3 linked regions of the Arachidicoccus terrestris genome follow. The protein of the gene in region 1 interacts with the protein of each later gene in a pairwise test. Links are inferred from orthologs where the notes say so. Each region holds a gene or a part of one and is shown in the gene's direction. Other genes may lie near its edges.

Region 1 (4,149 bases):
CTTTAATGGCCGCCCCTTCTTTTAGAAACTCTGGATTAGATACGACATCAAAGGGTATATCCTGCCCTCTTTTTTCTAACGCTTTGTTGATCGTAGCCCGGACCTTTTCTGAAGACCCGACCGGCACAGTGCTTTTGGTAACGACAACTGTATAATCTTCCAGATGTTGTCCGATCGAATCTGCTACAGAGAGTACATATTGCATATCGGCGCTGCCATCTTCTCCCGCAGGGGTGCCTACTGCGATAAATACGGCGCCAGCGTCTTTTATATGATCCGCTATGGAAGTGCTGAAATGAAGCCTTTTGCTTTTGACATTACGGTTAACAATATCTTCCAGTCCAGGTTCAAATATGGGCAAGATGCCTTTTTGAAGATTGTCAATCTTTTGCTGATCGACATCCACACAGCAAACATCCACCCCGATATCTGCCAGACAGGCACCTGTTACTAATCCCACATATCCTGAGCCCGCAATTACTACTTTCATGTATGCGCATTTTAATTTATTATTATAACCCTGCTCAAATTGTCCCAAACCAATCCGGCGTCGAAAGCCTAAAAATAACTCTGTAGCAGGAATTAAAAAAGTTCTGGAAAGATAATACATCCTTCTTTATCAAATTTTAAAAAAAGCCTAATCTGCATTCCACTGTACAGGATTTGGTTAAAAATAAGGTCATGGTTGCGTTACCAGTCTATTTTTTGTACTTTGCGCACAAATCATGTAAAATATGACAGATCAATATAAATATACAGTGACAGACAGGTTTTTGCGGTATGTAAAAATTGATACACAAAGCGATCCAGATAACCCGGCTTTTCCTTCTTCAGAGAAGCAAAAAGATCTTAGCAAGCTCTTGGTTAAGGAATTGTTGGAAATGGGCATTAAGGATGCGGTGATGGACCAAAATGGCTATGTTTATGCGACAATTGAATCTAACACAGATAAAGAAGTCCCGGTTATTTGTTTTTGCTCCCATGTGGATACTGCGCCGGATTGTTCTGGAAAAGATGTACGGCCTATTGTTCATGAGAATTATGATGGCAGCGATATTCAGCTGCCCGATGATCCGGATCAGGTGATCCGTATGGCGGACTATCCTTATTTAAAAACACATTTGGGTAAATCGATCATTACGGCTAGCGGTAAAACGTTGTTAGGCGGAGACGATAAAAGCGGCGTTGCGGTTATTATGGATTCGGCTCATTATTTAATCAACCACCCAGAGATAAAACACGGAACCGTAAAAATTTTGTTTACGCCGGATGAAGAAACTGGCAGAGGTACCGAAAAGGTGGACTTAAAAAGACTGGGCGCTGATTTTGGGTACACATTGGATGGAGGCGAACTGGGAAGCTTTGAGGATGAAACTTTCAGTGCTGATGGAGCCAAAATCACGGTACACGGGGTTATTGCACATCCGGGTTATGCGAAAGGTAAGCTCGTTAACGCGCTTAAAATTGCAGGAGAAATCCTGGCTGCTTTACCTAAAAATGAATTCAGTCCGGAAACGACCAGTGGGAGAGAAGGCTTTGTGCATCCTGTCAAGGTAGAAGGGATTGCAGAGGAGGCGTCCATTGATTTTATCGTGAGAGACTTCATAACCGAGAATCTGGCAAAACATGAGGCCAGACTCAAGGCGATAGCGGAAGAAATCATCCTGCAATATCCAGGTGTTAAACTAGACTTTGCTGTCAAGGAACAATATCGGAATATGAAGGAAATCCTGCAACAATATCCGGAGGTGGCTGATAATGCCATCATAGCATACAAGAACGCAGGATTGGAAGTGGTCAATGAACCTATCAGAGGGGGCACAGATGGCAGCAGGCTTAGTTTTATGGGCCTTCCCTGTCCAAATATCTTTACCGGCATGCAGGCTATCCATAGCCGCCACGAGTGGATTGGTATTTCAGATATGGAAAAAGCAGTGGACGTTTTGGTCGAATTGACAAAAGTGTGGGAAGAAAAAGCCTAAATCAGTTGAAAATACAATTCTAGCAATTATATTTGCATCCCGAGAGAATATCGGGTATAGGCCTCGTAGTACAATGGATAGTATATGAGTTTCCGAAGCTCCAGATCCAAGTTCGATTCTTGGCGAGGCCACTGGTAGCACTGGTTATATTGATAATCAGCGCTTTTTTGTGCTTTGATGTAAAACCCAATTAATGAAAAACGACATTCATATCAACTGTACCTTGAATCATTGATGATGAATAGCTATTGGTCGTCAGGCCAAATGTTATTATTAAATGAATTGCCGATCGGACTTTAGTTTCAGCTTTGAATACCTGAATCTTATCTGCGAGAAATGTTACATAGGATTTGGTAACTGTAAATGGGGATTGAAGACTTCGTCTCATAAAGGCGGTCTCTACCTTTAAACTAAATAAAATATGTAGTTTGAACCAATGTTTTATGTAAGTGAGGCGTGAATCGATAGCCGGGCTCAATGTATTTATAAGTAAAAGCGGGCATCCTTATAAGAAGATAAGATGCCCGCCTGAATCTTTAATGCTATTTATGATACTATGCTATGCTCTGACTTTAACTGATCTGCTTTTTAAGAGAAGCTACCTCTTGCTGCAAATTATTTACAACACCTGCCAATCCGGCCATTTGGCCAACATCCCATCTCTGGTGCTTATCAATTTTGGTAATGATCATCTGGGCCTTCCAGATCTCCATAATATCAATCGCATCCAGTTGATATGGGTCAAAAATAGGATTATCGCTGACTAAGGTTACCTGTTCCCTGGTTTTGTTATTGCGTACTATCCGTTTATAAACGATACCATTGGATCTGGAAACAACAATATAGGCGTTATTATTTTTTACATCATTGAGGTGCTCAACTTTTTCCCCGACAACAACGCTGCCGCTGGGGGTAGGAAGCATGCTGTCGCCGACGATTTCAAAAGCGCGGTAAAAACCGGGGGCCAGCATTGGCAGGGTAAAAGTGTTCAGCTCATCTAAAAACTCATTATCTTCATAACCCGCTAAGTACCCGGCTGCAGCTTTCACTGGCACAAATTGTACCTTTGCTTCTGTCGTACTGGCCATCATCATTGCACGTCTTCTGTCTAAATACGTACCCTCTCCCGGTTGATCTAAGTCTTCCAGAAAAAGCTCATCCAGGCTTAATTTGAATATCTGTCCGATAGCCGTTAATACATCAATACGAGGTTCAGCCCGACTCTCTTCATAGGCGCCGATAAGGGAACGCTTAATGCCTAGTTTATCAGCCATCTGAGCTTGTGTCCAACCACGCAGCTTTCTTAGATATTTCAGGTTTTTGCCGGCGTATGTAGTCATGTTTTTGAATTTTTAGAGTGAACACTAATACGATTAGTGCAATTTACTAAGGATTGGCAAGACTCCCAAATAATTTGGAGTTTTTTTGCAAGAAAAAACTAAATAATTTTATTTTTCGTATTTGATAGCAAAAAATCCAGTGAAATAGAACGGCTGAGCTCATAAATCACTGGATTTCTTATTTCTATCCTTAGGTCAATACGGTTATTTGTCTTTATTCTTTCCGCCACCAAAAATGCGCCTAAAAATTCCCTTTTTTTTAGGTTCTTCTTTTTTGGGAGCCGGCATGACAGCTTTGGGCTGTGCCTTTTTTGCACCTGAAGAACTTCCGCCTATCAGCGGGACATCATTTTGATCAGTATTATTAATATTTGTATCGCTCTCCGGTCCAATATCTTGCGGTTTAATACCTGGCTGGTTGAAAATGTTATTCTGGATGCTATCAGTACTGTCTTTAATATCATGTGCCCAGTCATAAATCACGGATTCTGCCGGATTAACACCGCCGGTATTGAAATGTTGACTGGAGTTCAAGCCAGCAGCCTTGTCCTTATAGGCTTTCTGGAAGAAATAGGCCCAGATCGGAAGTGCCAGAGAGGAACCTTGGCCAATAGCTGTGCTATTGAAACGAATAAAGCGGCTGTCGCATCCCGTCCATACACCTACTAATAATTGAGGCGTAAACCCAATAAACCAAGCATCACTATTGTCATTGGTGGTACCGGTTTTACCAGCAATATCTCCCGGTATATCGTAGCGGGCCATTCTTCTGCCGGTACCATAATCAATCACGTCTTCCATCATAGAAACCAGAGAACTGGAAGTAA
Region 2 (4,103 bases), 870 kb from region 1 along the record:
GTAAGATGGTCATACCGGTAAATGTCTTGGAAATGGATGCCAAGTGCATGGGCGTATGAATTGTGATAGGGGTCTTTTTTCTAAAGTCAGCAATACCCTTGTAATCCTCATATACGACCTGACCATTCTTCGCGACCAGGATGGCTCCATTGAAGTACGGTCCCAGTATCTTATGGTAGGCAGCTTCCACTTCGTTTTTGTAATGATTCTTCTCGGCATCTGTGAGCGGCCTGAAATAAGAAGAATCAGCTGGATAGAGCACAATACCAGGCTCCTTTTTCTCTTTTTTAGGCTTTTTATCCTTGGTGGCTCCGCAGGACAACAATAAACTAGCTGATATAATTAAGAGAAAAAGTACTTTCACAAATATTGATTTTTTTGAGTTGGACAAAAATAACAGAAATATATTCGCTCGTTAACAAGTTCCGCGCCACGGCCGGAAAATAAGATTTTTTTAGCATTTGAGCGTGCCGCTTTCAGCAAGTCTGGCCGGGCAGAAAAATTTGTCAGATAAAGGCCTATTACGGAACTTCATGCCTAATATGGCGATATACTTATTTGAGACCCTGCAGTTGAGGCAGCGCTTTTATCCTCTGACCAGAAACAAAAATGTTGCAGACCTGCAATTGGGCGGGTATGAGCTTGCATTCTGGTGGCAGCATTATAACGAAGAAATAATCCATATATTGACAGAGGATTATTTACAGACAACTATTCCAGCATTCATGGAGCCTGGTGACATACTTGTGCACGGGGCGTCTTATCCAGGCCAGATGAGGACCTTGCTAAAAAAATACCATTCGGATAAAAAGGGGGTTGGTTTTAAGCTGAAAGGAATAAACGTTGAGAAGACAGATGGGATTGCCGCTGTCTGCATAAAAGAGCGCCTTTCTACCGAAGCGGTAAGAACCTGCCTTTTTAACAGTACAGACGCCGATATTGCTTTAGCAGCGCTGCTGGAAGGCCAGAATATCACCTGGACTATCCCTGAAGGTAATATTTATCTAAGTACACCGGAGCAATTATTGAAGTGGCAGGGGGCCGGCATACGTATGTCGGTTGCGGCGTTTACAGATATAATGGAGGGGACGACCGGCAGAGAAAGTCAGCCTCTAGACAAGAGCAACCGGATTACAGGGGATCATCCGGTGATCATTAAGGAAGGGGCCATTGTCAGAATGTCTTTGCTGAATACAGAAAGCGGTCCGATTTGCATTGGAAAAGATGCCTCTGTTATGGAAGGTTCCATGCTACGGGGCCCCCTTTATTTAGGTGATCGTTCCGTTATTAAAATGGGTACCCGGATCTACGGCCCTGTTGTTACGGGAGCAGACTGTGTCTTAGGAGGGGAAATCAAGAATGTTATCTTTCATGAGGGGTCCAATAAGGGACATGAGGGCTATTTAGGCGATTCTATCATCGGAGCCTGGTGTAATTTCGGGGCCGGAAGTGGCGGTAGTAATCTCAAAAATACCGCAGGCGAAGTAAGGTTATATGATTATGCATCGCAAAACTACAGAAAAGTTGGTTTGAAGTTTGGGGCACTGGTAGGTGACTATACCCGCACGGGCGTCGGGACACAGCTCACTACAGGCTCTAGCATCGGCCTCTGTTGCCATCTTTTCGGGCAGCAGATGCCACCCAGGCTCGTGGCGGATTTCTCATGGGGCACGGGGCATGATCTGGATACCTATCAGCTGGAAAAAGCCATTCAGCATATCGGGCAATGGAGGAAATTTAAGGGGAGCACCCTTACTGATAGGGAAATTCGAATTTTGCATCATATCTTTGGCCAGGCCAGATAACAGGGAAAACCCTGTCACAGGCCCATTCCATCATCTCAGTTATATATTGATTAAACAAAAATTGAATATGCGTACACAAATTGCAGCAGCAAACTGGAAAATGAATCTGACCTTGCAACAAGGCCAGGATCTGTTAAGTCATATTTTGTCTAAATCTACTTCCGTCAGAGAAGGACATGCCGTCATCTTTGCCGTTCCTGCTCCTTATTTGCAGGCCGCAAAAGAGATCGTAGGCGACAGACAAAATGTCTATATTTCGGCTCAAAATATCTATTCCAAGACTTCAGGCGCATACACTGGAGAAGTTTCCGTAGAAATGCTTAAGTCTGTGGGGGTTTATCATACCTTGATTGGCCACTCCGAAAGGAGAGAGTATTTTGGAGAATCCAATCAGTTCCTGGCGGATAAAGTAGATATTGCACTGGCGAGTAATGTCACACCGATCTTCTGCCTGGGCGAATCTCTGGAAATCAGGGAGAGCGGTAAACAAAATGAATTCGTGGCCACACAGTTAGAACAGTCTCTGTTTCATCTGAGCGCTGATCAGATAACCAAGATCATTATCGCTTATGAACCCATCTGGGCTATCGGCACCGGTAAGACAGCGAGCAGTGAACAGGCGGAGGAGATCCAGAAATTTCTGAGAGATCATCTGGCTGGTAAGTACGGACAGGAAATAGCGGATCAGATATCGATCCTGTACGGCGGTAGCGTCAAACCGGGCAACGCTAAAGAACTCTTTGGTCAGGCGGACATTGACGGAGGCCTTGTAGGCGGCGCGTCCCTGGTGGCAGACGATTTTGTTGCTATTATTGATGCCTTAAGCTAAAACACTTGGCTGAATTAAAAGAGGATTTTTTTATTAATGATATTAGGAAACATGGGGTACTTATGATTAAACGGTAAGATAATCATAAGTACCCCATGTGATTTAAGAGGGTATTATTTGGTGGTCTGACACCGTTCAGACTTATTTATTGACCCCGCAGTATTTGTCTGTTCGCGCATTTGTAATATAGCGCTGCAGATATAATCGGGTATGAGGCATTCAACTTGACTTCGTCTTTTAAAGATTTCAGATACCTGTCCCGGTAGGGAATATTTTTTAATTTGGGATCTGATTTTAAATGGGGGTAAAGTATATGCACATTATAGTCCAGGTTACTTAAATATGCGATATCTGGTGTTGCCATATAAGCCAAATCATACCGTGTGACAATCGCGCTCCAATTAACGGTACTGTTCAATATAATGGTCCCGAAGATAATTTTAAACATGACTGATACAAGATAACCGGCACTTTGATGATCTCTAATTTTTCTATAGGTAAAATAAAGCCCGATCATCGATAATAAGAGAAAAATATACACGCCCACTCTGAGCAGGGTTAATCCATAGCGTTGTATATAAACAGTATTATGCAGAGCTGCGGAGACAACCAGTATAATGTTTAAAATAACCCAGCAGTAAGCCAGTTTTCGCAATAATCTTGATTTTTTGTTACGGACAGTATTAGGGTGATCCGGCCGGATATAATACATGATAACTGCTACAGCCATAACAATGGAAAGAATGACAGAATTGACCTGTTCATGAACGGCTGCACTGAGGCGCGCTGCGTGAATACCCTGATAGAGTTCATACCCATAGATTAATAGAAAAGGAATCAGCAGTGCAATCAGCAATGAAAGCGTTATAATAGCCCCTTTTTGGTGAGCGGCAGTCTGTTTATTCTCCCCGGCAGTTTCATCGCGCCGGGTATCCCAGCCAAGTACTTTTTCATTGATTGTATACAACCACGGGATGGGTAACAGATACATAAAATTGAATAGCAGGAAAAAACCAAGTAGAGACAGCGCAAATATCACCCCGAAGTCCAGATCAGGGAGCAGCTTAGTCAATACATCTGCGAACATTGAGCTGCTGAACATATAAACCACCAAAAAAAAGATCGCGATTATTATCGGAAGCAACCAGGTCCGGACCCAGGAAATTGTATGACTGGGTTTCGTGGGGGTGAACAAGATATCAGATGTAATAACGTTGCTGTCAGTTCTCTCAGGCTCTTTGTCTATATCGGGCCGGAACAGGTGACTCCGTTGGGGAATCCATCTGTCCACGAAGAATATCCGTACAATAAAAGTTCCAAAGCTATAGGCCAGCAATAACGGATATAGGATTATCTGGAACTTTCGATCCGTCAGGTAAACACCCAGGGCATAAAAACTCAAAAGCAGACAAAACATCGAACCCGGATCTCCATAATAGGTAAATGCACCCGCCGTCAGGCCGACAGCA
Region 3 (4,116 bases), 3.6 Mb from region 1 along the record:
AGCCATTTTAAGATTTTTTTTGAAAAGAATTTTGACACATCTGTGAATAACTTACAAGGAGAATCCTGGCATGGCTTTCGTACATTGCAAGTAAAGGAGGAAAAACAACCATCGCATTTTGTTTATGTTTATTGTTTAATTGTGTAGGATGAAACGCAGTCAGCGTTACTGAACCGAACCAACAAACAACTTTTTAACCTTTAATTTTATTTATTTTGACAGACACCATTATCCACCTCGACACATTGAACCCCATCGAGTTCTTTGGGGTTAACAATGCCAAATTAAATCTTCTTAAAAAAAGATTCCCCCTTTTAAAAATCCTCTCCCGGGGCACGCAAATCAAACTCAGCGGTGCAGCGGAGTATGTAGAAGAAGCCAAAGAAAAAATCGACCTGATTCTCAAATATATGGAACGCAGCGGCGATTTAAGCGATAATTATTTTGAAGAGATACTGGGCAGTGTTGATGAAGGAAAAGTAGACCATTTCCTGGAAAAGCACCCCAATGACGTTCTGGTATTCGGCCCCAATGGCAAGACCATCCGGGCGCGTACCACCAACCAGAAAATGATGGTCAAGGCAGCCGATGCCAACGATATTGTATTTGCTATCGGGCCTGCCGGTACCGGTAAAACATATACTGCAGTCGCGATTGCAGTCAGGGCACTCAAAAACAAAATTGTTAAAAAGATCATTTTGACACGTCCAGCGGTAGAAGCCGGTGAAAGCCTGGGATTTCTGCCAGGTGACCTCAAGGAGAAGATTGATCCCTATCTGAGGCCCCTGTATGACGCACTGGATGATATGATACCGGCAGACAAGCTCGGCTATTATATGAGTAACAGAACAATCGAAATTGCACCTTTGGCCTATATGAGGGGCAGAACCCTGGATAATGCCTTTATTATCCTGGATGAGTCCCAAAACGCCAATGATTTGCAGCTTAAGATGTTTTTAACGCGTATAGGTGCCAATGCAAAGGCGATCATCACAGGAGACCCCACACAGATAGATCTCCCTAAGAATCAACGCAGTGGACTCTGGAAGGCCGTCTCTATCTTGCGTAAAATTGACGGAATTGCCCATATTGAGCTCAATGAAGAGGATGTGGTGAGACACCGCCTGGTCAAACAGATTATTAAAGCCTATAACCATGCAGATGAAGTAGAATCGGGCGAACAGCATTTTTTCAACCATAAAAACGCTACAAAAGAAAAAAATGCATAATCTTTGCAGGTTCAAAAGAAAATCTAAATTGTAATGAAAAAATCTATCTGGCTGGGTGCCCTTTTTATGTTGGCGGCGACTGTGTATTCTTGTAAATCAACCACCTCTCCTTCTGATGTGGCAAAAGACTTTGCCAGCGCTATGCTGCATAATGATTTTACCAAAGGGAAGGCTCTGGTGACAGCAAAAGATCAACCGATGCTGGACCAAGGCGCAGAGATGACAAAAGCCAATCCGACCCCGGATTCTTTGAAAGCTATTTTGGATGAGGCAGTAATCACCGCTTCCAACGAAAAGATCGAAAATGACACTACAGCGACTGTTGACGTTAAAACGACCCTGAAAAAAGAAATTATGGGCCGTAAAGAGTCAACAGATACCTATGTACTGAAAAAAATAGGTGGTGAGTGGAAGATCGATATGGAAGCCACTATCAAAAAAGTAATGGAAAGCTATGGCGCTGCTATGCAGGGCCAGGGTGCTGGAGACATGGGTGCTGCCGCAGATACTGCTGCCGGCGCTCCTATGCAGGATTCTTTAAGTAAATAACCCGACTGCGTTCAACATACACAACGCAGAAAAACAATGACCGTCCCGTTAATGAAAGATGTATCTTACATTAACGGGACGGTTTTATTGATGAATATCTGTTAATTTTATCCCATGTCAAATACACCAGTTACGACGCCGACTTCTATCCCAAGGATTATCCTGGGCAGCACTTCTACGCTCTCGGGGCAAACTTACCTGCAATACCTGAAACCCACATTGGAAAAACATTTTGCCGGGATCAGACGTTTACTGTTTGTGCCTTTCGCCAGGCCAGGTGGCATATCACATCAAGAGTATACCGCCAGCGCAGCCGTTTTTTTCCGGACCCTTTCTATTGAAGTCGACAATCTGGCGGCCGCCGCTGATCCGCTGACAGCCATTCATGAGGCAGAGGCGATCTTTACAGGGGGCGGTAATACGTTTTTGCTGGTGAAGCAGTTACATGAGTTGGGTTTGATCAGTGCGATCAAAGCCAGTGTCCTGGGCGGCACGCCTTATCTGGGAACAAGTGCAGGGGCCAATATAGGTGGCCTGACCATGGGTACCACTAATGATATGCCCATCGTCTATCCTCCTTCTTTTGAAACAATGGGTCTTGTCCCATTCAATATCAATCCGCACTTTATATCCGGAAGGATGGCAGCGCATCATATGGGAGAAACCAGGGAAACCAGGATCGCAGAATTTCTGACACAAAACAGTATGCCGGTCGTAGGGCTGCCGGAGGGTAGCTGGATACAGGTAAACGGTACAGAAGTGATGCTGGCAGGCGCTGCCCCTGCAACAATTTTTGAAAAGGATAAACTTCCGTATGATCTTGAGCCCGGCAGTCTGCTCAATTTCCAAAAATAAGCTGACCGCTTCACTTGCCCACCGGCAGATCCAGTTGCAAGAAAACCAGATCTAAGAAGCGGCCGAACTTATAGCCGACTTCCTTTAAATGCCCGACGTTGACAAATCCGTTTTTTTCATGAAAACGGATGCTACCGGAATTATCAGCATCGATACCGGCAATCATCCGATGCAGTCCGTCCGCGCAGGCCCGTTCAATCAACGCAGTAAGTAACAGTTGGCCTACGCCTTCCCCTCTGTGAAATTCGTCTACATACACCGAATGTTCGACCGTAAACCGGTAGCCATATTTCGGCCTGAACCTTCCGTAAGTGGCATACCCTACCGTATAATTATTATGGAGGCAACTAAAAACCGGCATCCCCTCCTCTTTCTGCATTTCCAGCCAGTGGTGTACATAGTCTAAGCTTCTGGGTTCCTCATCATAAATAGCGGTTGTATTACAAATAGCCTCATTCATGATTTCCAGGATGGCCGGCAGGTCTTCCTTCGTTGTTTCACGTATGTAATAAGTTGCATCCATAGGATTTCAACAATTTTATTTACATCGACAAAGTTCCGATAAATGTTCCAAAAACGCTGTTTATTTTAAAAACGATTTCCCGTGTGCAGTCACCTAACGCATAAGTAGTTTTGCCGATTCTTTCACGTAAATTAAATCGTATTGTCTTACTTTTGTCTCAAATTACAAGTATCTGAATAGTGTATTTATTTTTAGATCTGCGCTGAGGGGCAGATCGTTCAAAAAAACAAAATTTATGAAGAAGATCACATTATTTCTGGCAGCAGGTCTGCTGTTACTGGCCACCGGAGTAGGGGCGCAAACGCTGGACCTTGGTGTCAAAGCCGGTGCGACACTGGGTAAGATTGACGGCCAATCTTTCAAAGATGGCTATAATTTTGGCATTCATGCCGGTTTTTTTGCAGAAATCGGACTGGGCGAGAAATTCGGTATCCAGCCGGAAGTCCTCTTTAACCAGACGAAGACACAGGTGAAGGAGAGTGTAGATGCGGGCGATGTATTGAAACAAGGAAGTAAAGGCCACCTGAACTATCTGAGCATCCCCGTTTTGCTGAACTTCAAGCCAGCCCAAATCCTGACTATACAGGCAGGTCCGCAATTCGGCATTTTAATGAACAAAGACAATAGCCTGGTTGAAAATGGCAAAGAGGCTTTCAAAAGCGGAGACTTCGCCATTGCACTTGGCGCGCAGGTAAATCTGGGCAGCCTGAAGGTATATGGCCGCTATAATATCGGCCTGTCTGACGCCAGAGACGTCAGTGATGTAACAGATCAGTCGAAATGGAAAAATCAGCAGATACAGCTCGGTATAGGCTACGTCATTTTTTAAATCGGTATCATTTAAAAACAAAAAAGCGGAGCCCAAAGTTTTATACGCAATCGGCTCCGTTTTTTTGTTTGCTGTCACTGCCGATAACAAAGCTACCTGGCAAAAGATAGCAACGCGAAGTTTTTTTAGGC

What was found.
Region 2: the proteins of pepT (region 1) and tpiA interact in binary tests that used the Escherichia coli proteins (3 or more experiments, as listed by UniProt). The link is inferred for Arachidicoccus terrestris from one-to-one orthologs.
Region 3: the proteins of pepT (region 1) and pepE interact in binary tests that used the Escherichia coli proteins (3 or more experiments, as listed by UniProt). The link is inferred for Arachidicoccus terrestris from one-to-one orthologs.

What each region holds. Positions count from the first base shown.
Region 1 is NZ_CP083387.1:3,861,224-3,865,372, forward strand. Bases 1-2,858 are described here. They hold pepT (peptidase T), read left to right. Parts: upstream 1-734; coding sequence 735-1,982; downstream 1,983-2,858. Other genes in these bases: K9M52_RS15065 (UDP-glucose dehydrogenase family protein), read right to left, coding at 1-490; K9M52_RS15080 (XRE family transcriptional regulator), read right to left, coding at 2,555-2,858. Outside these bases: more of K9M52_RS15080, read right to left, coding at 2,859-3,322; K9M52_RS15085 (penicillin-binding protein 1A), read right to left, coding at 3,527-4,149. UniProt on the Escherichia coli protein: Cleaves the N-terminal amino acid of tripeptides.
Region 2 is NZ_CP083387.1:2,986,857-2,990,959, forward strand. What follows is about bases 942-3,753. They hold tpiA (triose-phosphate isomerase), read left to right. Parts: upstream 942-1,872; coding sequence 1,873-2,634; downstream 2,635-3,753. Other genes in these bases: K9M52_RS11645 (putative sugar nucleotidyl transferase), read left to right, coding at 942-1,805; K9M52_RS11655 (DUF4153 domain-containing protein), read right to left, coding at 2,780-3,753. In the rest of the region: K9M52_RS11640 (serine hydrolase domain-containing protein), read right to left, coding at 1-364; more of K9M52_RS11645, read left to right, coding at 543-941; more of K9M52_RS11655, read right to left, coding at 3,754-4,103. UniProt on the Escherichia coli protein: Involved in the gluconeogenesis. Catalyzes stereospecifically the conversion of dihydroxyacetone phosphate (DHAP) to D-glyceraldehyde-3-phosphate (G3P).
Region 3 is NZ_CP083387.1:252,299-256,414, forward strand. The notes cover bases 938-3,762. They hold pepE (dipeptidase PepE), read left to right. Parts: upstream 938-1,892; coding sequence 1,893-2,633; downstream 2,634-3,762. Other genes in these bases: K9M52_RS00910 (PhoH family protein), read left to right, coding at 938-1,229; K9M52_RS00915 (DUF4878 domain-containing protein), read left to right, coding at 1,263-1,778; K9M52_RS00925 (GNAT family N-acetyltransferase), read right to left, coding at 2,644-3,156; K9M52_RS00930 (porin family protein), read left to right, coding at 3,392-3,762. Outside these bases: more of K9M52_RS00910, read left to right, coding at 216-937; more of K9M52_RS00930, read left to right, coding at 3,763-3,985. UniProt on the Escherichia coli protein: Hydrolyzes dipeptides containing N-terminal aspartate residues. May play a role in allowing the cell to use peptide aspartate to spare carbon otherwise required for the synthesis of the aspartate family of amino acids.